Regions from separate parts of the Streptomyces sp. NPDC101151 genome, predicted to be linked through region 3. Evidence: riboswitches for the same ligand, from Rfam matches in the RefSeq annotation. Region 3 holds a riboswitch; each other region holds the start of a gene.
The links. Region 3 has a riboswitch for cyclic di-AMP ahead of ACIRU3_RS08630 (M23 family metallopeptidase). Riboswitches for the same ligand answer to the same signal wherever they lie in the genome.

Region 1 (7,123 bases), on a different contig from region 3:
GGTGGTGATGTCCCCGTAGGTGGCCTCGGAGGTGTTCAGGTTGTGGTTGTAGGCGTCGGCGCCCGCCTCGCGCAGCCGCTCGGCCTGGCCGTCGGAGAGCAGACCGAGGCAGGCACAGACCTCGACGCCCTCGTTCTGGTCCTTGATCGCCTTGATGGTCTCGGAGACCCGGTCCACGTCCCGGTCCGTCGGGCCGCGCCCGCTGGCCACCAGACAGACCCGCTTGGCCCCTCCGGCCAGGCCGGCCGCGGCCGCCTGGGAGGCCTGGTCGGGCTTGAGCCAGGTGTACTTCAGGATCTCGGCCTTGGAGCCGAGCCGCTGGGAGCAGTAGGAGCAGTCCTCCGGGCACAGGCCGGACTTCAGGTTGACCAGGTAGTTGAGTTTCACGCGCCGGCCGAACCAGCGCCGGCGCACCTTGCCGGCCGCGGCCACCACATCGAGCAGGTCGTCGTCGGAGGTGGCCAGCACGGCGAGTGCTTCCTCGCGGGTCGGCAGCTCGCGCCGCAGCCCCTTGTCCACCAGCGTGTTCAGCAGGTCCATGAGGTCCGATCCTGTCTTACGGGACCGCTCCGGGCCAAGGAGAGTTTGGACAACGAAGGCGGATCACCGTGTGGGTATTGCCACACCCTGGGTGGCTGGTCGTGCCGCTAGTGTCTGTCCGCTACCTACAAAAGCCTCGGAGGACCCATGGCGTTCGGCTGGATCGACGAGCAGGCCGAGGCACGCCGCGGCGCAGGACTCGTACGGATCCTGCGCCCGCGCCCCGCCGACTCGCCGCTGCTGGACCTGGCGAGCAACGACTACCTGGGCCTGGCCCACCACCCCGAGGTCACCGAGGGGGCGGCCGGGGCGGCCCGGACCTGGGGCGGTGGCTCCACCGGCTCCCGGCTGGTCACCGGTACCACCGAGCTGCACACCGAACTGGAGCGGGAGCTGGCGGACTTCTGCGGCTTCGAGGCGGCCCTGGTCTTCTCCTCCGGTTACGCCGCCAACCTGGCCGCGGTCACCGCGCTGGGCCCGCACGGTTCCCTGATCGTGTCCGACGCGGGCAACCACGCCTCGCTCATCGACGGCTGCCGGCTCGCCCGGGGCGCCACGCAGGTGGTCGGGCACGCCGACCCGGAGTCCGTGGACAAGGCGCTCGGCACGCACGCGGGAGAGGCGATCGTCGTCTCGGACACCGTGTTCTCCGTCGACGGTGACGCGGCGCCGCTGGCCGCACTGGCCGAGGCGTGCCGGGCGCACGGCGCCGGGCTGGTCGTGGACGACGCCCATGGCCTCGGCGTGCTGGGCGACGGCGGCCGCGGCGCTCCGCACGCGGCCGGGCTGGCGGGCGCCGAGGACGTGGTCGTCACGGCCACCCTGTCCAAGTCGCTGGGCAGCCAGGGCGGGGTGGTGCTGGGCTCGGCGCGGGTGATCGACCACCTGGTCAACGCGGCCCGGACGTTCATCTTCGACACGGGTCTGGCACCCGCGGCCGCGGGCGCGGCGCTGGCGGCGCTGCGGCTGTTGCGCCGCGAGCCGGAGCGGGCGGCACGGGCCCGAGCGGTCGCCGCCGAACTGCACGCACGCCTGACCGCCGCGGGTCTGGAAGCGGTACGTCCGGACGCCGCGGTGGTCTCGGTACGGGCCCCGTCCCCGGAGCAGGCCGTGCGCTGGGCGGCCGACTGCCGTACGGCAGGCCTGGCCGTGGGCTGTTTCCGTCCTCCTTCCGTGCCCGACGGCATCTCACGGCTGAGGCTGACCGCCCGCGCGGACCTCTCCGGGGCCGAGATCGAACGCGCTGTACGTGTGATCGGCGAGGCGCGACCATGAGTCGGCGTGACACGGCCGGACTTCGCTCGAAAGTGATCGGATCTGATCAGTAGGAGTCGGTGGGTTGAGGTTGCGCGGGGATCATCGGAGCGCGGTCACGAAACCCGCCCAGCTCCCGGGGGAGAAGAGCAGCGCGGGTCCGGCCGGCTTCTTGGAGTCGCGCACGGCGAGCAGCCCGGCCCAGGGGCCGCAGCGCGGCCGGGCCGTCTCCACGCAGTTGTTCGCTCCCGTGCTGTAGCTGCTGCGCAGCCATCGCGCATCGTGCAGATCGGTACTGGCAGGGACGTTCCGAGGCAGTGCTGACATGGTGCCTCCTTACGCGCCGTCACCTATTCCGGCGATGTAATCCAACGAGTCCTCGGGTGAAAGGGCGTGGATCCGAAGGGTGTTGAAGGCCTCCAGGTAGGCCTTGAGGTCTTCTTTCCGTTCCAGATAGAGGCTACTCGTCAACTGGTCGAGAACAACCACATCCAGATCAGAAGTGCTCGGAAATGAGAAGATAACGAAAGGCCCCGTGAGGCCGACATGCGCTCCCGCGGCGAACGGCAGTACCTGGAGCCGCACTTGGGGCAGGCGGCCGGCCTCGACCAGCCGTTCCAGCTGCCGCGTCATCACCTCCGGCCCGCCGATCTCGCGCCTGAGCACCGCCTCGTCCAGTACGGCGCTCAGCTCCAGCGGCGGATCGGAGCGCAGTACGTCCTGCCTGGCCAGCCGCACCTCCACCAGCGCGTCCAGCCGCTCCTCGTCCACTCCCTCCAGGGCCGCCCGGGTCACCGCGCGGGCGTACTCGGGCGTCTGCAGAAGGCCGGGCACGACCGTGGTCTCCAGGGTGCGCATCCCGCTCGCCTGCGACTCCAGGCTGATGAAATCGCGGTAGGTGGACGGCAGGATCCCGCGGTAGGCGTGCCACCACCGGCTGCGGCCGCCCGCCTCCTCGGACCCCGCCAACATCAGCAGCAACTCACGCAGTTGGCCGTTCCGCACCCCGTAGGCGTCGAGGAGTAACCGCACATCGGCCGGTTTCACCCCGCTGGCGCCGGTCTCGATGCGGCTCACCTTCGACTGGTGCCAGCCCACGAGACGGGCCGCCTCACCGCTGGTGAGCCCCGCCCCGGTACGCAGCGCGCGCAGTTCGGCGCCCAGTTTGCGGCGCCGCACCGCGGGACCGTTCTGCATGGGGAACTCCTTACTCCTTCCGGGCCGCCCAAATACGGTCTCTCGTCGCAGAGTTCACCGCTTTGAGCGACAGATATATGCATATCCTGGTGGATCGCTCCCCTGACCGGCCCGGTGATGGCAGTCTGGCGAAGAAGCACCAGTCCGGGACCGTACTCGAACCATCCGCTCCTCGTCGGACTGCGGTCCCGTGGGAAAGGGACGACGTCGCCATGGCAGACCATCTGGAAGCATCCGTCACTCTGCCGAGCGATCCCGCCTCGGTCTCCGCGGCCCGGTCCTACGTGGTGGGCACCCTCGTGGAATGGGGCCTGCCGTCGGACACCGAGGTGGCCGACACCGTCCGGCTCATCGTCTCCGAACTCGCCACCAACGCCGTGCAGCACACCTTCGGTCAGTCACCCACCTTCACGGTCGACATCGCGCTGCACCGTGACGAACATCTGCGCATCGGTGTCACGGACAGTCATCCGCGCTTTCCGAAGAGACTGCCCGCCGCCGTCCAGCAGGACAACGGGCGCGGCATGGTCATCATCCGCTGGCTCACCGCCGAGTGCGGTGGCAAACTCCGTGTCCGCCCCACGCGCGAGGGCGGCAAGACGGTCTCCATCGAACTGCCCTGGAGCATCCCGGCCGAGCCGGTCGTAGCGGGACAGCCGGAACTCTAGGCTCTGTCGTCGGACTCCCGCCTGCCGTGCGACGACGCCGGGTCGCCGTCCCGCACATGCACGACCAGGCGTGACTGCGGGCCCGCGAACGCGCTTCTCAGCGCCCGCGCCTCGCGGTTCCGCGCGGCGAAGACTGCCGGCTTGTCCACATGGACGCCGAGCATGTCGTAGCTGTCGACGACCTCGGAGATGCCCCGGGTCCTGATGGTGTCCCGCCAGGCCTCCGTATTCCTGCCGAACCACTTCGCGGCCCGCAGGGCTCCATGACGGCGTCCCAGAAGTCGTCCGGCGTCGCCATCGACCGGCCCGCAGGCCGACCACCAGCTCGGTGTCCGTCGTCGTCGCCATGGTGACAGCGTAGTCAACCCCCGCCCGGCCGACGCCGGTTCACAAGGAGGGGTGCTGCTGCACCTGAGCCTGCCGCGCCCGGCCGAACGCCCCGTGCAGCAGGGCCCGGAACGCCTCCGCCGCAGGAGCGACCTCGTCGGCCCGGAACGCGACCGAGATCGTGCGGCTCAGCCGTCCCGCCTCCATCGGCCGTACCCCGACCGGAGTGACCGCGGTCCGCGCCACCATCTCCGGTACGACGGCCACCCCCAGCCCGGCACTGACCAGTGCGCACACGACGGCGTACCCCGGGGTCGGCACCAGCAGCGCCGCGGTGGCACCCGCCGCGGCGAGCAGCGCCTCCACCTCCCGCCGGGCCGGATGATGCGGGGCCATGCTGATCAGCGGCTGCCCGGCCAGCTGCTCCAACGACAGCCGGGACGGGACGCTGCTCAGCGCATGGCCCGGGGCCGTCACCAGCACCAGCTCCTCCACGAGGACCGGCTCCAGACCCACCGAGGCCGGCACGGGAGCGGCCTCACCCGGGTGGTAGGCGTGGGTCAGCGCCAGGTCCACCTCACCGGCCGCCACCGCCGCGACCCCGGCAGGCGGGTCGTAGTCGGCGACCGACAGCCGGACATCGGGATGCGCCCGGCGGAACGCGCTCAGCGCCGGCGGCAGCAGATGGACGCCCGCGGTCGGGAACGTGCCGAGCCGCAGCACCCCGCCCGACAGGCCCGTCAGCCGAGCCAGTTCGTGCCGGGCCTGCTCCAGCTCGTCCAGCACCCGGCGGGCCCGCGCCACCAGCAGTTCGCCCGCCTCGGTCAGCCGGGCCCCGCGGTGATGCCGTACCAGCAGCGCCGTGCCCGCCTCCCGCTCCAGCTTGGCCAGTTGCTGGGAGAGGGCGGGCGGTGTGTAGCCGAGCCGGTCGGCGGCCCGGGTGATGGAGCCCGCCTCCGCCACGGCGACGAGTGCGGCCAGCCTGGTGGGGTCGTACATGGTGGCAGCCTAAAGCACTGCTTAAGGCAGACCATGCCCATTCGAAATACCTGTTGAAGGCAGTCTCCGTGCACGCTGGCCGTATGGACGGACAGCTCATCGCCTTCACCGCGATCGCCGCCGGTCTGGTCGCCATGCCGGGCGCCGACTTCACGGTGGTCGTACGCAACGCCCTGGTCTCCCGCCGGGCCGGCGCGGTCTGCGGGCTCGGGATCGCGGGCGGCCTCCTGGTGCACACCACACTGGCGGTGGCCGGAGTCGCGGCCGTGCTGGTCGCCGTCCCGGCGCTCTTCCGCGCGCTGCAGTTGCTGGGCGGTGCCTATGTGTTGCAGCTCGGTGTGCGGACCCTCTGGTCGCTGCGGCAGCCCGCAACCGGCTCCGCCGAGACGGTGCGGTCGGCCGCGCACCCGCTCCGGCAGGGCTTCGTCACCAACGTCCTCAACCCGAAGGCCTCGCTGACGTTCCTGAGCCTGCTGCCCCAGTTCGTGCCGGCGGGCGGCTCCGCCCTGCCCAGGACGCTGCTGCTCGCGCTGATCGTCTGTGTGCTGGCGCTGGTGTGGTTCCAGGCGGTGGCCCTGTTGGTGGACCGGCTCGGCAGGTGGCTGCGCCGTCCCCGGGCCGCCCGCATGCTGCAGGCCGGCACCGGGGTGGCGCTGACGGCTCTCGGAGCGGCTCTGCTGCTGGAGCCGCTCCTGAGCTGACTCCGGATCAGCTGACCCGGCCGTACCAGACGGTCCTGGTCCAGATCTTCTCCAGCCGCACCACGGCTCCGGTCCGCGGGGCGTGCCAGATCTTTCCCTTACCGGCGTAGATGCCGACGTGGTAGACGCTGGAACCCGAGTGGAAGAACACCAGGTCGCCGGCCTTGCGGCTCCTGGCCGAGATGTGGTGCGTCTTGTTGTACTGCTGGGCTGCCGTACGCGGCAGCTTCTTGCCCGCCTTCTTGAACGAGTAGAGCGTCAGCCCCGAGCAGTCGAACCTGCGCGGCCCGGTGGCTCCCCACGCGTACGGGGCGCCCTTCTTGGAGGCCGCGATCTGGAGTGCCTTGGTCCCTATGGTGGCGGCCGAGGCCTCGGTGGCAAGGCCCGGGACCGCGATCGAGCCGCCCACGGCGGCGAGGGTGAGTGCCGAGGCCGTACCGGCCCGGGCCATCATCGACGGGACACGATTGAGCGCAGTCATGCGCAACCCTTCGTCAGCCGCCTGTGAAGGATGACCTGTCGGATTCGGGCTGGCGAAGTTGCCCGGCCGCGTTGCCGCGGCTTCACCCCAAGGGCTGCTCGGCACGACCGTCCGTCTGCGACGAACGTTCGTCCCGGCGACCCGTCTTGCTCGGGTCCTCCACTCCTGCCGATCCACTCCTGTCGACCGGTCATCCGGGCGGCGGCAGGACTCGGCGTCCGCCCGGATCGCCCCGCCGCTGTGGCGGGGGCTTGTCGTCAGTCAGGGATCTTCACTCACAGCAGTCGGAAAATCCCAACGGAATCGGGAGTTTGTGGTGTTACTCACCACTCACCCGTTCGGGTGGACACTGCTCTGTTCGAGTTGCCGTCAGATCCCGTACGTAGCCCCGGACCTGGGGCGGAGCACTTCCGCGCGGGCCCGGAACCCGCACGCTGCGCAAGTCGGGAAGCCCGGAAAAAAATCCGAAGATACGCCGGCCGGGGGTACACCGTTCGGGCCGTTTCAACTCCGGCCCGGACGGGGTGTCGACACCTGGCTCCCGCCGGGCCGGACGCGCGTCCGGGTCAGCCGACGCAGTCCGGCGGGAGCGCGACGCGAGCGGTACGGCGCTCGCCGTCCAGCACCCGCAGAGCCTGTGCGAGCGTGTCCCCGTGCAGCTCCGTCTCGCCCCGCTGGTGCATCAGAGCGAGCGCGTCGCGCAGTTCGGCCGCCTTGCGCACCAGGGCCTGCGCCGCGCGCAGCCCGCGATAGGTGTCCCCGTACTGCGCCGGGTTGATCCGGCCCAGCAGGTCGACCGTCTCCAGATAGCGATCGATCAACTCGCCCTCGGCGCGCGTCAGTGCGGGCAGCGGCGGCAGCTCCGGTGGCAGCATCTGCGGCTCAGCCCGCGTGCCCGGTGCCGTGGGCGGTCCTGCGGCTCGGGACGACGGCATCCACCAGGCCGTAGGCCAGTG
Region 2 (7,123 bases), on a different contig from region 3:
TCATCATGCGCGGCCTGCGCACGCTCCCCGTGGAATTCACGCCCGCTCCGTGAGCACAGCCCGCACAGCGGAACATGACGGATGTTCGCCTCTGTGATCTTCACGTGATCTACGCGGCATTAACTTGTGACAAGTGATCGTCTGCCTATACGTTCACCCCTCAGCGTGGCCCCGAGTTTCATGCGCCGCGCCGGCCCCGCTGTCGCACGAAAGGCTTCCGCATGCTCTCCGGGAACGGTCGTCACCGTCGCCCCCGTCAGGCTCCGGCCCTCCTCGTCGCGGCGGGAGTGACCGGCTCCGCCATCGCCATCCCGCTCCTCGGTGCGGCGAGCGCCAACGCGGCCGACGGCACCACGTGGGACAAGGTGGCCGAGTGCGAGAGCGGTGGCTCCTGGAGCGCCGACACCGGCAACGGGTACTACGGCGGCCTGCAGATATCCCAGGACGACTGGGACACGTACGGCGGCGGCCAGTACGCCTCCAGCGCCGACCAGGCCAGCCGGTCGCAGCAGATCGCCGTCGCCGAGAGGATCCTCGCCGACCAGGACACCACGCCCTGGGCCACCTGCGCCCTGCTCTCCGGGCTGACGTCGAACTCCGGCTCGCTGGACGTCGACACGGGTGTCGGGGACTCCGGTTCGGGCTCGGCGGAGGACGGCGGTTCGTCGAAGTCCTCGGACCCGTCCGGCTCCGGCGATACGTCCGACTCGTCTGATCTGCCGGATTCCTCGTCCTCGTCCGACTCCTCCTCGGATGCGGCCGGCAAGCCGTCGTCCGACGCGAGCAAGGACGCCGGCTCCAAGGGCTCCGACAAGGAGACCGATACCCCCAAGTCCGACAAATCCGCATCGTCCGGCTCCGAAGGCGCGGAGGGCAGCGACTCCGCGACCATGGATCCCGCGACGGACGACTCGGACAATTCATGGCAGACCGGCAGCTCTTGGAGTCTGGTCGACACGGGCGCCCTCGGCAGCGGCGGACGTCACCGCGGTGGCACTGCGGACGAAAGCGTGACAAACGGTCAGGACGCCAAGACGTCCGGCCGCCACGCCTCCCGTGACGCGAGCGCCTACACCGTCCGCGAGGGTGACACCCTCGCCTCCATCGCCGACTCCCTTGACGTCGACGGCGGATGGCACGCCCTCTACGCCGACAACAAGAAGAGCATCGGCGCCGACCCGAACCACATCACCGCCGGTCAGACCCTGAAAGTCGGTAGCGAAAAGGGCGATAAGTAGCAGGAGTTGACGCCCCACTTCACACTTAATGTCCGTTTTGGCGAAAGTGTGGGATGAGTCTCAGAAGCCCTGATCGTCTTTGAAATTCCCGCGATCGCCTGTCTACGGTCGGGACCGCTCGTCACCACGAGCCCCGGCAGTCGCAACGCCGAATCCTGCCAGCGGTTGCCCGGGAACAGTCGTCGCGTCATGCGCCGTAGGCAGGAGCGGGGGACCCAAGGTAGGCGCCGGAACCGGCAGTTGATGCCGGCACCGGCTTGGGGTGGAGCCGTGTCCCGAAAGGGGCGCGGCCGGGCAACTCAACCGGCCCGAACCCGACAGCTCACCTCGCAGGCGTCGGTGAGGGGATCGATCCATGCTGTTTTCCGGCAAGGGCAAGCACCGTCGTCCGTCCAAGGCCACCCGGGCCATCGCGCTCGCCGGTGTCACCGGCGCCGTTGTCGCCGCCCCGCTGATGGCGGCCGGCAACGCCTCCGCCGCCACCGCCTCCGAGTGGGACGCGGTCGCCCAGTGCGAGGCCGGCGGCAACTGGTCCATCAACACCGGAAACGGCTACTACGGCGGTCTGCAGTTCTCCGCCTCCACCTGGGCCGCGTACGGCGGCGCCCAGTACGCCGCCCAGGCCAACCAGGCCACCAAGGCGCAGCAGATCGCCGTCGCCGAGAAGGTTCTCGCCGCCCAGGGCAAGGGCGCCTGGCCGGTGTGCGGCACGGGCCTGTCCAGCACCCCCAACGGCGGTGCCGCCCCTGCCGCCCCCTCGAAGACCACCGCGCCGAGCACCGCCACCCGCTCCACCGACGAGCAGGCCGCCTCCCGCTCCGCCGAGCGTCCGGCCGCGAGCAAGACCGTCACCACCCCGACCGGCAAGAAGGTCAAGAAGGGCGACGGCGAGTACAAGGTCGTCAAGGGCGACACCCTCAGCACCATCGCCGAGAAGCACAAGGTCGAGGGCGGCTGGGAGAAGCTGTTCAAGCTGAACAAGGACGTCGTCGCGGACGCCGACCTCATCTACCCGGGCCAGCAGCTGCACCTGAAGTAACACCCGGCTCCCACCAGAACCACAGCGCCCTCACAAGGCCTGCCCCCAGACCGAGGGCCTCGTGAGGGTCATCCCCCCGTCCCCACGGGCTCCCCGCCCCGGCGCGTGTTCCCCCGTACGCGCCGGGGCGGGGTCGTTTGTTTCCCCGCTCGGGTTCCGCACCCTGTTGGCCGCCCCCGTTTCCCGCCCACGGTTCCCGGCTCTGTTTCCCCACTCTTCGACCGGGCCTCATTCGGAGGCCCCTTTGTTCCGAGCGTGAACAATAGGTACCGTCTCCTTGTCCACGGGACGGTCGGTCGGTGGCCGACGCCCCCGGGACGGTTAGGCTCTAGTCGCAAGGCACACCAGCCGCGCACTACCAGCGTCACATCCACGAAGGAGATGCTCGTGCCGTCCATCGACGTCGTCGTAGCCCGGGAAATCCTGGACTCCCGAGGCAACCCCACGGTCGAGGTCGAGGTCGGCCTCGACGACGGCAGCACGGGTCGTGCCGCCGTCCCCTCCGGCGCCTCCACCGGCGCCTTCGAGGCCATCGAGCTGCGCGACGGTGACCCGAACCGCTACCAGGGCAAGGGCGTCGAGAAGGCCGTCCTCGCCGTCATCGAGCAGATCGGTCCGGAGCTGGTCGGCTACGACGCCACCGAGCAGCGCCTGATCGACCAGGCCATGTTCGACCTGGACGCGACCGACAACAAGGGCTCCCTCGGCGCCAACGCCATCCTCGGCGTCTCCCTCGCCGTCGCCCACGCCGCCTCCGAGGCCAGCGACCTCCCCCTGTTCCGCTACCTGGGCGGCCCGAACGCGCACCTGCTGCCGGTGCCGATGATGAACATCCTGAACGGCGGCTCGCACGCCGACTCCAACGTGGACATCCAGGAGTTCATGATCGCCCCGATCGGCGCGGAGTCCTTCTCCGAGGCCCTGCGCTGGGGTGCCGAGGTCTACCACACCCTCAAGAAGGTGCTGAAGACCAAGGGCCTGTCCACCGGCCTGGGTGACGAGGGCGGCTTCGCCCCGAACCTGGAGTCCAACCGCGCCGCCCTCGACCTCATCGTCGAGGCCATCAAGCAGGCCGGTTACGTCCCCGGCGAGCAGATCGCGCTCGCGCTCGACGTCGCCGCGTCCGAGTTCTACAAGGACGGCAAGTACGAGTTCGAGGGCAAGTCCCGCTCGGCCGCCGAGATGACGGAGTACTACGAGGAGCTTGTGGCGGCCTACCCGCTCGTCTCCATCGAGGACCCGCTGTTCGAGGACGACTGGGCCGGCTGGAAGGTCATCACCGACAAGCTGGGCGACAAGGTCCAGATCGTCGGCGACGACCTCTTCGTCACCAACCCGGAGCGCCTGGCCCGCGGCATCGAGGAGGGCTCCGCGAACGCCCTGCTCGTGAAGGTGAACCAGATCGGTTCGCTGACCGAGACCCTGGACGCCGTCGAGATGGCCCAGCGCAACGGTTTCAAGTGCATGATGTCCCACCGCTCCGGTGAGACCGAGGACGTCACCATCGCCGACCTCGCCGTCGCGGTGAACTGCGGTCAGATCAAGACCGGCGCCCCGGCCCGCTCGGACCGCGTCGCCAAGTACAACCAGCTGCTGCGCATCGAGGAGATCCTCGACGACGCCGCGGTCTACGCCGGCCGCAGCGCCTTCCCGCGCTTCAAGGGCTGACCCAACCGGGGCTCAACCCCGGGCAAGCCTTAGCCAGTCGTACGTACGTCCCCGTACCCGGTCCCGTACCGTGTGCGGGGACGTACGCACGTGTGAAGGGGAGGCGGGACATGGCCGTGAAGGACCGGGACCGGTTCTCCACCGCGACCAGGCTCAGGCTGCTCGGGGAGCAGACGGCGGCCCGGGTCTACCGCTCCCAGACCAAGCGGCAGGCCCGCCGCTCCCGGCTCACCGGCCGCGCCGCCCTGCTCGCCCTGGTGCTGTGCACGCTGATCGTCGCGCTCGCCTACCCGATGCGGCAGTACGTCTCCCAGCGCGCCGAGATCGCCGACCAGCAACGGCAGCAGGAGCGGGCCCGCAAGCGCGTCGAGCAGCTGCGTGACCTGAAGGCGCGCTGGCAGGACGACGCCTACGCCAAGCAGCAGATCCGGCGCCGGCTGCACTATGTGATGCCCGGGGAGACGGGGTACGTCGTGATCGACCCGGGCGCGGCCAAGCAGTCCCGCGCCGACCTCCGGGCCGCCCACCGGCCCTGGTACGCGAACGTCTGGGACGGGGTCGACAAGTCCGACGCCTCCGACCAGTAGCCGGCCCCCGGCCGGTGAACCGACAGAAAGCCACTCTGAAAGCAGTCATGGAAACGCCTCCGCCGCCCACTCCGCGCACCGAGCCCACCGACGCGGACGTAGAGGCCTTCAAGCAGCAGCTCGGCCGCCCGCCGCGGGGCCTCAGGGCCATCGCGCACCGCTGCCCGTGCGGTCAGCCGGACGTCGTGGAGACGGCACCTCGCCTGCCCGACGGCACGCCGTTCCCGACGACGTACTACCTGACGTGCCCGCGCGCCGCCTCGGCGATCGGCACGCTGGAGGCGAACGGCGTCATGAAGGAGATGACGGAGCGGCTGCAGAGCGACCCCGAGCTGGCCGCCGCCTACCGGGCCGCGCACGAGGACTACATCCGGCGCCGGGACGAGATCGAGGTCCTGGAGGGCTTCCCGAGCGCGGGCGGCATGCCGGACCGGGTGAAGTGCCTGCACGTCCTGGTCGGCCACTCGCTGGCCGCGGGCCCGGGGGTGAACCCGCTCGGCGACGAGGCCATCGCGATGCTGCCCGAGTGGTGGCGGAAGGGACCGTGCGTGCAGCCGCTCGAGGCGCCCGACCCGGCGGACGAGCACCCGGGCGAGGAGGGCACGGTCCTCGACCCCGCCGAGACGCGCAGCGGGTTCTTCGCCTACAAGCCGCTGGTCACCGACGGCTTCTCGCGGGTGGCGGCCGTGGACTGCGGAACGAACTCCATCCGGCTGCTCGTGGCCGACGTGAACCCGGCCACCGGTGAGCTGCTGGAACTGGACCGGCGCATGACGATCGTGCGGCTCGGCCAGGACGTGGACCGCACCGGACGGCTGGCGCCCGAGGCGCTTCAGCGGACGTTCGCGGCGTGCCGTGAGTACGCGGCCCTCATCCGCGAACTGGGCGCCACGAAGGTGCGGTTCGTGGCGACGTCGGCCTCCCGGGACGCGTCCAACCGGGACGAGTTCGTGCGCGGCATCGTGGACATCCTGGGCGTCGAGCCCGAGGTCATCACCGGCGACCGGGAGGCCGAGTTCTCCTTCACCGGTGCCACGAAGGAGCTCAGGGGCCGCGACGACCTCGCCAAGCCCTACCTGGTGGTGGACATCGGCGGCGGCTCCACCGAGTTCGTCGTCGGCGACGACCACGTACGGGCCGCGCGGTCCGTGGACATCGGCTGCGTGCGGATGACCGAACGTCACCTGGTGCACGACGGCAAGGTGAGCGACCCGCCCACCGAGGAGCAGATCGCCGCCGTGCGCGCCGACATCGAGGCCGCCCTGGACCTCGCCGAGGAGACGGTCCCGCTGCGCGAGGCGCACACTCTGGTCGGCCTCGCCGGCTCGGTCACCACCGTGTCCGCGATCGCCCAGGACCTGCCCGACTACGACTCCGAGCGCATCCACCACTCCCGTATCTCCCGGGAGCGCGTCCGCGAGATCACCGAGCGGCTGCTGCGCTCCACGCACGCCGAGCGCGCGGCGATCCCGTCCATGCACCCGGGCCGGGTCGACGTCATCGGCGCGGGCGCCCTCGTCCTGCTCGCGATCATGGAGCGGATCGGGGCCGAGGAGGTCGTCGTCAGCGAGCACGACATCCTCGACGGCATCGCGTGGTCCGTGGCCTAGGTCTCCTTTGTTACTGGACGGTAGCCCGCGGCTGAGCAGTCCGGATAACGTATGAGCGCTGTTGCGGGGCGGTCAGCGAGCCGCTCCGCGACACCCCGCCGGAAAACTTCGTGAAGTTCTTCACAAGGAATTGGGCTCTGTCGGGCGATCCGAGGGTCCCTGTTGGCCCGTCCGGGGGCTCAACGGGCCCTGGAGCACGCTCGCGAGCGCCTCGCGCGGGTGCCGTGCGAAGGCGTTCCGGACGGTCCGGGCGAGTGGCTCACGGGGTGTCCCGGAGCCCGGAGGGGCAGCTCACGCGCCCTTGACAACGGGTCGAACCGCCCCGCGGTTCCCGTTCCGTGTCATGACCTGTGTCACGCGGGCCGCGGAGTTTAGCACAGGGCCTGTCAGACCTTGTGAAGGGGCGCACGAGCACCCCTCCGAGGGCGGGTGGATACTCGATGGCATGAGCACCACGGAGCGTCCCAGGATCCTCGTAGTAGGCGGTGGGTACGTAGGCCTGTACGCAGCTCGGCGCATCCAGAAGAAGATGCGCTACGGAGAGGCGACCGTCACGGTCGTCGACCCCCGGTCGTACATGACCTACCAGCCCTTCCTCCCCGAAGCCGCCGCCGGCAACATCTCTCCCCGGCACGTCGTCGTCCCGCTGCGACGCGTGCTGCCGAAGGCGGAGGTCCTCACCGGCCGGGTCACCACCATCGACCAGGACCGCAAGGTCGCCACGATCGCCCCGCTCGTGGGCGAGGCGTACGAGCTGCCCTTCGACTACCTGGTCATCGCGATGGGCGCGGTCTCCCGCACCTTCCCGATCCCCGGCCTCGCCGAGCAGGGCATCGGCATGAAGGGCATCGAGGAGTCCATCGGCCTGCGCAACCACGTCCTCGAACAGCTGGACAAGGCCGACTCCACGACCGACGAGGAGATCCGCCGCAAGGCGCTCACCTTCGTCTTCATCGGCGGTGGCTTCGCGGGCGCGGAGAC
Region 3 (7,123 bases):
TTTTCGCTCAGTAGGCCGGCAGCGTGCGCGGGCCGAGGTCGTCACGGGCGGGCGGGGGCGTGAGCCGCAGCGTGGCGCCGAGGACGCTCACACCGTACTGGGCGACGACGACCGGTTCCAGGGTGACGGCGACGACCTCGGGATGGTCGTCCACCAGTCGGGACACCCGCAGCAGCAGCTCCTCCAGCGCGGGCGTGTCCACCGGTGTGGAGCCGCGCCAGCCGAACAGCAGGGGTGCCGTCCGGATGGAGCGCAGCAGCGAGGTCGCCTCGCGGTCGGTGACCGGGATCAGCCGGTGCGCCATGTCCCCGAGCAGCTGCGAGGCGGCTCCGGCCAGGCCGAAGGACAGCACGGCCCCGGCCGCCGGATCGATCACCGCCCGTACGACCGTGTCGACTCCTCGGGGTGCCATCCCCTGCACCACCGGCCACAGCTCTTCGGGTTGCCCGAACAGCTCGGTCAACTCGGCGTAGGACCTGCGCAGTTGCTCCTCGTCCGCCAGGTCGAGCCGTACGCCGCCCAGGTCGGCCCGGTGCCGCAGATGCGGGGCGGTCGCCTTGAGGGCCACGGGGTAGCCGAGGGTGCGGGCGGCCGCGACGGCATCGTCCGGGGTGGGTGCGGGGAGCGCCCGGCGGACGTGGATGCCGTACTTGTCGAGCAGCTCACAGGTCTCCGTCTGTCCGACGGTGAGCCCCTGTCCGCGTTCGAGCAGCCCCTGGATCAGCTCGGCGGCGCCCTTCTCGTCGATGTCCTCGTACTCCGGCACCTTGCCCGGATCCGTGGCCTCCCGCCGCCACTGCCCGTACTTCACGGCCTCGGCAAGGGCCCGCACGGCGCGCTCGGCGGCGGGGTAGGCGGGGATGAGGCGAGTTCCATCAGGGGAAGAGCTCTGCGAAGTGGCCAACGCGGTGGGCGGTCGTTGCGCAGGGCAATGCGGGTCCTCCCGTCCGAGCGGGGCCGGGAGCGGGGGAAGGTGGGCACCGTCGTCGGCGCCGGGGGTCTTCGCGAGGGCCTGTGGTGACGTACTGGCCGCAGCCGACAACGCCTCCGCAAGCCCTCCGAGCTCGACGTGGACCACCAGCACCGGCTTGCCGGGCACCCTCGCCGCAGCCGACCGGAGGGCCTCCGCCAGTTCCGCGTCTCCCGGGGACCCCTCCCCGATCGCCGGAATCGCCGTGACGACAACGGCGTCACACGTGTCGTCCGCCAGCGCCCGCGCCAACGCCCGGTGGAAGGCCTCCGCCGTCGCCCCGGTCGTCAGGTCCAGCGGAGCCGAGGGCCGCAGCCCCTCCGCCAGACAGCGGTCGTACGTCAGCGCCCCCAGCGACTCGGAGTTCCCGAGGATCGCCACGCGGGGCCCCGCGGGCAGCGGCTGCCGGGCGAGCAGCAGACCCGAGTCGACCAGCTCGGTGATCGTGTCCACCCGGATCACCCCGGCCTGCCGCAGCAGCACGGAGACGGTCGCGTGCGGCAGCCGGGTCGCCCGTACCGCGTGTCCCTGCGGCGCGGAGCCGACCCCCTGCACCACGACCAGCGGCTTCGCCGCCGCCGTGCGCCGGGCGAGGCGGGTGAACTTGCGCGGGTTGCCGATGGACTCCAGGTACATCAGGACGACATCGGTCTCCGGATCGTCGTACCAGTACTGGAGGACGTCGTTGCCGGAGACGTCGGCCCGGTTCCCGGCGGAGACGAAGGTCGACACCCCGGTGACTCCGGTGACGCCTCCGCCGCGGCGGTGCAGCCGGGACAGCAGCGCGATACCGATGGCCCCGGACTGCGCGAACAGGCCGATCCGGCCCGGGCGGGGCATCTCGGGGGCTAGCGAGGCGTTCAGCCGGACGTCGGGTGCGGTGTTGATGACGCCGAAGGCGTTCGGGCCGATGATCCGCATGCCGTACGCGCGGGCGAGCTGGACCAGGGCCCGCTGCCGCTCGCGCCCCTCCGGCCCGCTCTCGGCGTACCCGGCGGACAGCACCACCAGCCCCTGCACCCCGTGCTCGCCGCACTCGGAGACCACGGCGGGCACGTGCTCGGCCGGTACGGCGACGACGGCGAGGTCCACCGGGCCGTCGATGTCCCCCACCGAGCGGTACGCGGGGACTCCGTCGACCTCCTTGAGGTCGTCGGGAAAGGCCTTGTTCACCGCGTACAGCCGGCCGGGGAAGCCGGTGTCCCGGACATTGCCGAGGACGCTGCGGCCGACTCCGCCGGGCGCGCGGCCGACGCCGACGACCGCGACCGAGCCGGGTGCCAGCAGCCGCCGCACCGAGCGGCCCTCGGCGCGCTGCTCCCGCGCGCGCTGCACGGCGACGGAGCGGTCGGTGGGCTCGAGGTCGAACTCCAGGCGGACGACGCCGTCCTCGAAGCTGCGCTTCTGGGTGTACCCGGCATCCGTGAACACCTTGATCATCTTGGTGTTGGCGGGCAGCACCTCGGCGGCGAAGCGGCGGATGCCGCGCTCGCGGGCGACGGCCGCGATGTGCTCCAGGAGGGCGGAGGCGACTCCGCGGCCCTGGTGGGCGTCCTGCACCAGGAAGGCGACCTCGGCCTCGTCGGCCGGCGCGGAGGCGGGCAGGCCGTCGGCGCCGATGCGGTCGTAGCGTACGGTGGCGATGAACTCGCCGCCGATGGTGGCCGCGAGTCCCACCCGGTCCACGAAGTCGTGATGTGTGAAGCGGTGGACGTCCTTGGCGGACAGGCGCGGGTAGGGCGCGAAGAAGCGGTAGTACTTCGACTCGTCCGAGACCTGCTCGTAGAAGCTGACCAGACGGTCGGCGTCGTCAACGGTGATGGGCCGGATGCGCGCGGCACCCCCGTCGCGCAGCACCACGTCCGCCTCCCAGTGGGCGGGGTACTCGTGCCGGTCCTGCCGGTCCGCCGGGCTCTGCATGGGGCCCAGAGTACGGCTCGCGTCCGACAACGGCGCGAGGCAGTCTGTGGAGGACGGAAGTCGGACCGAGGCCGCGGTCCGACGGGCACACCGGAGCCGGATGAAGCACTGCTCCGGGCACGCTTCGCGATATGGGAAACTGGTCTAGACAACCCTGAGAAACTGAAGGGCAGCAACACATGGCTGAGCGCCGCGTCAACGTCGGCTGGGCCGAGGGCCTCCATGCCCGCCCCGCCTCCATCTTCGTCCGAGCCGCCACGGCCGCAGGCGTCCCGGTGACGATCGCCAAGGCTGACGGCAACCCCGTCAACGCGGCCTCCATGCTGGCCGTCCTCAGCCTCGGCGCCCAGGGTGGCGAGGAGATCGTCCTCGCCTCCGACGCCGAGGGCGCGGACGTCGCCCTGGACCGTCTGGCCAAGCTGGTCGCCGAGGGCCTCGAGGAGCTGCCCGAGACCGTCTGAGACGTACCGCGAAGCCGCGTCGTCCGGAAAGGGTGACGCGGCTTCCGCGTTTTCGGCAACGGGCCGTGGGGATTTACCGCAGACGCACGAAAAGTGCGCGACGGTGAATTCGCGGCGCGCGCCGGGGGAAAGGGCAGCGGAAATAAACGCCCACCGAATATCCCCTCTTTGTATACGGCGCCAGTGTTAATGCCGCACGCTCGAGATGTTTACGGCATGTTGCGAGTTCCTCACACGCTCGATCCGGTCGCCGCCCGAGGCGAGGCGCAGCCGGTGCGCGGCCGTGGCTCGCTCGGTGTGATGCGCCGTGATCGCCCGCGCGCGGTCGCCGTCGCCCCGCGCCACCGCGTCCACGATCGCGCCGTGCTCCGCCCAGGACTCCACGGGATCCGCCGGGGCCTCCACCGTGTACATCCAGGCGATCTTGTGCCGCAGCTGGGTCAGCATCGAGGTCAGCGACGGGCTGCCGCAGGCCTGCGCCAGCGTCTCGTGGAACCAGCCGCCCAGCGAACGCAGGTCCTCGCTGTTGCCCCGCCTGGCCCGCTCCTGGCCCAGCCGGACCAGACCGCGCAGCACCTTCAAATGGGCCTCGGTGCGCCGCTGGGCGGCCCGCGAGGCACCGAGCGGCTCCAGGAGCGTGCGCATCTCCAGCAGGTCGGCGGCCTCCTGCTCGGTCGGCTCGGCCACGCACGCGCCCGCGTGCCGCCGGGTCACCACGAAACCCTCCGCCTCCAGCGTGCGCAGCGCCTCGCGGACGGGGACGCGCGAGACGCCGTAACGACGGGCCAGGACTTCCTCGGTGAGGCGGCCGCCGCGCTCGTGGACACCGGCGACGATGTCGTCCCGGATCGCCGTGCACACCGATTGCGCCGGAATACGCATGACCGACCTCCGCCTTAATCCCCGTGAAACGTCGACGATGGACGTGTGTTCCGTGACTCTATTGCAATGAGCCGGAATTTCCGACGGCGGGCCGGAATCCAAGGATATTTTTTGGACAGCGGATGCGGCAGGCACCGCAGAAAACGGCAAAAGCCCCGGCGTGCGAGCCGGGGCTTCGGGATGCCGTGCGGTGCAGCGTCAGACGTTCACGCCGTGCTTGCGGAGGTAGGCGATCGGGTCGACGTCCGAGCCGTACTCGGGAGTCGTACGGGCCTCGAAGTGCAGGTGCGGTCCGGTGACGTTGCCGGTCGCGCCGGAGACGCCGATCTGCTGGCCCGGGGTGACCTGCTGGCCCACGGTGACGCCGATGGACGACAGGTGGCCGTACTGGGTGTACATGCCGTCGGCCATCCGGATCACTATCTGGTTGCCGTACGCCCCGCCCCACCCGGTGGAGACCACCGTGCCGGAGCCGACCGCGTGGACGGAAGTCCCGCTGGCCGCGTGGAAGTCGATGCCGGTGTGGGAACCGGAGGACCACAGGGAGCCGCCGGTCTTGTAGCCCGTGGAGACGTACGAGTTCACGATCGGCGCGACGAAGGCGTTCAGTCGCTTTCGCTCGGCCGCCCGGGCGGCGCGCGCCTTGGCCTCGCGTATCTCCTTCGCCCGTTCGGCGGCCGCCTTGACCGCGGCCGCCTCGGCCGCCTTCTGCTCGGCGGCCACCTGCTGGGCCTCGGCCTGCGCGTCGATCTGCTCGGCGACCGAGTCGCTCACGGTGATGACCGGAGTGAGGCCGGTGTCCTCGACGGAGTTGTCCGCGGCGAGCGCCGGGGTGGCCGCGAGGGTGCCGATGACACCGGTGGTGGTGAGGGCTGCGATACCGGCCGCCTGAGCGGTGGTGCGCTTGACCCGGCCGGGCTTGCGATGCTTCCCGGTGGCGCACATGAACGCCATGAAGTGGCTGGTCCTTTCCTTCCCTCTCGCCTACCGGGTTAGCTGACGGGTTCGGAGCAGGAAGGTCTCCTACGGACCCCCTCGCTCGCGCGCGGGCGTCCGATTCACCCCAGGGACTGCGATGGGTCCCCGGCTCCCCTGGCTTGCGCCGTACGGGGACTCGGCGATGACTGTCCGGTGCCGCGGCTGCGGCGCACTGCCTGACGGACAACCCGGACGACGCTAAAGGGGCCGACTTTCGATCCCCAAACGGATCCGGGTTTTTGTAGCGCATCCCACAGGTCAGACAGGCAACCTCTGCCCAATTCGGACATCTGAGGAAGGGGCGTACACGGCAAGGGGCTCTGATGACCCGTCGGCCACCAGAGCCCCTCTACGCGCGCGTGCTGCCGCCTCGGCCGCTACTCGGCGGCCACGACGGTGACTTCGCCGATACCGAGCGCCTCGACCGGCGCCTCGATCTCGGCCGCGTCTCCGACGAGGACCGTCACCAGACGGTCCACCGGGAAGGCGTTGATGACCGCCGCGGTGGCCTCCACCGTGCCGGTGGCGGCGAGCTGCTGATACAGCGTCGCCTGGAAGTCGTCGGGCAGGTGCTGCTCGACCTGGTCCGCCAGCGTGCTCGCGACGGCCGCCGCTGTCTCGTACTTCAGCGGCGCCACGCCGACCAGGTTCTGCACGGCGACATCGCGCTCCGCGTCGGTCAGGCCCTCCGCCGCGAGCGTGCGCAGCACCGTCCACAGGTCCTGCAGCGCGGGACCTGTGTTCGGGGTGTCCACGGAGCCGCTGATGGCGAGCATCGCGGCGCCCGTGCCCTCCGGAGCGGAACGGAGGACCTGCCCGAAGGCGCGCACGCCGTAGGTGTAGCCCTTCTCCTCGCGCAGGACGCGGTCGAGGCGGGAGGTCAGGGTGCCGCCGAGGCAGTAGGTGCCGAGCACCTGGGCGGGCCACACGCGGTCGTGCCGGTCGGGTCCGATCCGGCCGATCAGCAGCTGCGTCTGGACGGCGCCCGGCCGGTCGACGATGACGACGCGGCCGGTGTCGTCGGCGCTCACCGGAGGCACCGGCCGCGGCCGGCCCGCGGTGCCGGTCCAGGCGCCCAGGGTGTCGGCGAGCAGCGCGTCCAGGTCGGTGCCGGTGAGGTCGCCGACGACGACCGCGGTGGCCGTGCCGGGCCGCACATGGCGGTCGTAGAAGGCGCGTACGGCCGCGGCGTCGATCTTCTCGACGGTGTCCTCGGTGCCCTGCCGCGGGCGCGACATGCGCGAGGTCGCCGGGAACAGCTCCTTGGAGAGTTCCTTGGCGGCCCGGCGGGCCGGGTTGGCCAGCTCGTGCGGGATCTCGTCCAGGCGGTTGCGGACGAGCCGCTCGACCTCGCTCTCGGCGAAGGCGGGCGCGCGCAGGGCGTCGGCGAGCAGACCGAGGCCCTTGGCCAGGCGGGAGGCCGGGACCTCCAGGCTGAGGCGGACGCCGGGGTGGTCGGCGTGCGCGTCGAGCGTGGCGCCCGCGCGCTCCAGCTCGGCGGCGAACTCCTCGGCGGAGTGCTTGTCGGTGCCCTCCGAGAAGGCGCGGGCCATGATCGTGCCGACCCCGTCCAGGCCGGCCGGCTCGGCATCCAGGGGCGCGTCCAGCAGCACCTCGACGGCAACGACCTGCTGGCCGGGGCGGTGGCAGCGCAGAACGGTCAGACCGTTGTCCAGCGTGCCGCGCTCGGGGGCCGGGAAGGCCCAGGGCTTGGCGTCGCCCGGCTGCGGCTGCGGGTGGAAGTCCATCGTGGCGAGCTCGCTCACTTGGCCGTCTCCTCGTTCTCGCTCTGGTCGGCGCCCGCCTCTACGGTCGCTTCCTGCTCCGGGTCCTCCGGAACGTCGGCGTCCTCGACGGTTTCCGGGGACTTCGGCTCGTAGACGAGGACCGCACGGTTGTCGGGGCGCAGGCG

Region 1: another riboswitch for cyclic di-AMP. It lies ahead of ACIRU3_RS28135 (C40 family peptidase); the one in region 3 lies ahead of ACIRU3_RS08630 (M23 family metallopeptidase).
Region 2: another riboswitch for cyclic di-AMP. It lies ahead of ACIRU3_RS33365 (transglycosylase family protein); the one in region 3 lies ahead of ACIRU3_RS08630 (M23 family metallopeptidase).

The regions. Positions count from the first base shown of each region.
Region 1 covers NZ_JBIWPP010000017.1:151,016-158,138, forward strand. The annotation lists gene bioB (biotin synthase BioB) at 1-540, opposite strand, end outside; gene ACIRU3_RS28100 (8-amino-7-oxononanoate synthase) at 688-1,815, shown strand; gene ACIRU3_RS28105 (DUF397 domain-containing protein) at 1,897-2,121, opposite strand; gene ACIRU3_RS28110 (helix-turn-helix domain-containing protein) at 2,131-2,991, opposite strand; gene ACIRU3_RS28115 (ATP-binding protein) at 3,204-3,659, shown strand; gene ACIRU3_RS28120 (hypothetical protein) at 3,656-4,024, opposite strand; gene ACIRU3_RS28125 (LysR family transcriptional regulator) at 4,047-4,985, opposite strand; gene ACIRU3_RS28130 (LysE family translocator) at 5,069-5,686, shown strand; gene ACIRU3_RS28135 (C40 family peptidase) at 5,694-6,167, opposite strand; cyclic di-AMP (ydaO/yuaA leader) riboswitch at 6,170-6,300, opposite strand; gene ACIRU3_RS28140 (hypothetical protein) at 6,734-7,042, opposite strand; gene ACIRU3_RS28145 (ATP-dependent Clp protease proteolytic subunit) at 7,050-7,123, opposite strand, start outside.
Region 2 covers NZ_JBIWPP010000024.1:107,353-114,475, reverse strand. The annotation lists gene ACIRU3_RS33375 (cytochrome P450) at 1-53, shown strand, start outside; gene ACIRU3_RS33370 (transglycosylase family protein) at 222-1,238, shown strand; cyclic di-AMP (ydaO/yuaA leader) riboswitch at 1,421-1,589, shown strand; gene ACIRU3_RS33365 (transglycosylase family protein) at 1,594-2,277, shown strand; gene eno (phosphopyruvate hydratase) at 2,659-3,945, shown strand; gene ACIRU3_RS33355 (septum formation initiator family protein) at 4,056-4,532, shown strand; partial or broken gene ACIRU3_RS33350 (DUF501 domain-containing protein) at 4,580-4,981, shown strand; gene ACIRU3_RS33345 (exopolyphosphatase) at 5,210-6,142, shown strand; gene ACIRU3_RS33340 (NAD(P)/FAD-dependent oxidoreductase) at 6,588-7,123, shown strand, end outside.
Region 3 covers NZ_JBIWPP010000004.1:48,530-55,652, reverse strand. The annotation lists gene ACIRU3_RS08645 (GNAT family N-acetyltransferase) at 8-2,890, opposite strand; gene ACIRU3_RS08640 (HPr family phosphocarrier protein) at 3,070-3,351, shown strand; gene ACIRU3_RS08635 (GntR family transcriptional regulator) at 3,538-4,233, opposite strand; gene ACIRU3_RS08630 (M23 family metallopeptidase) at 4,432-5,187, opposite strand; cyclic di-AMP (ydaO/yuaA leader) riboswitch at 5,200-5,363, opposite strand; gene ACIRU3_RS08625 (M16 family metallopeptidase) at 5,589-6,977, opposite strand; gene ACIRU3_RS08620 (M16 family metallopeptidase) at 6,974-7,123, opposite strand, start outside.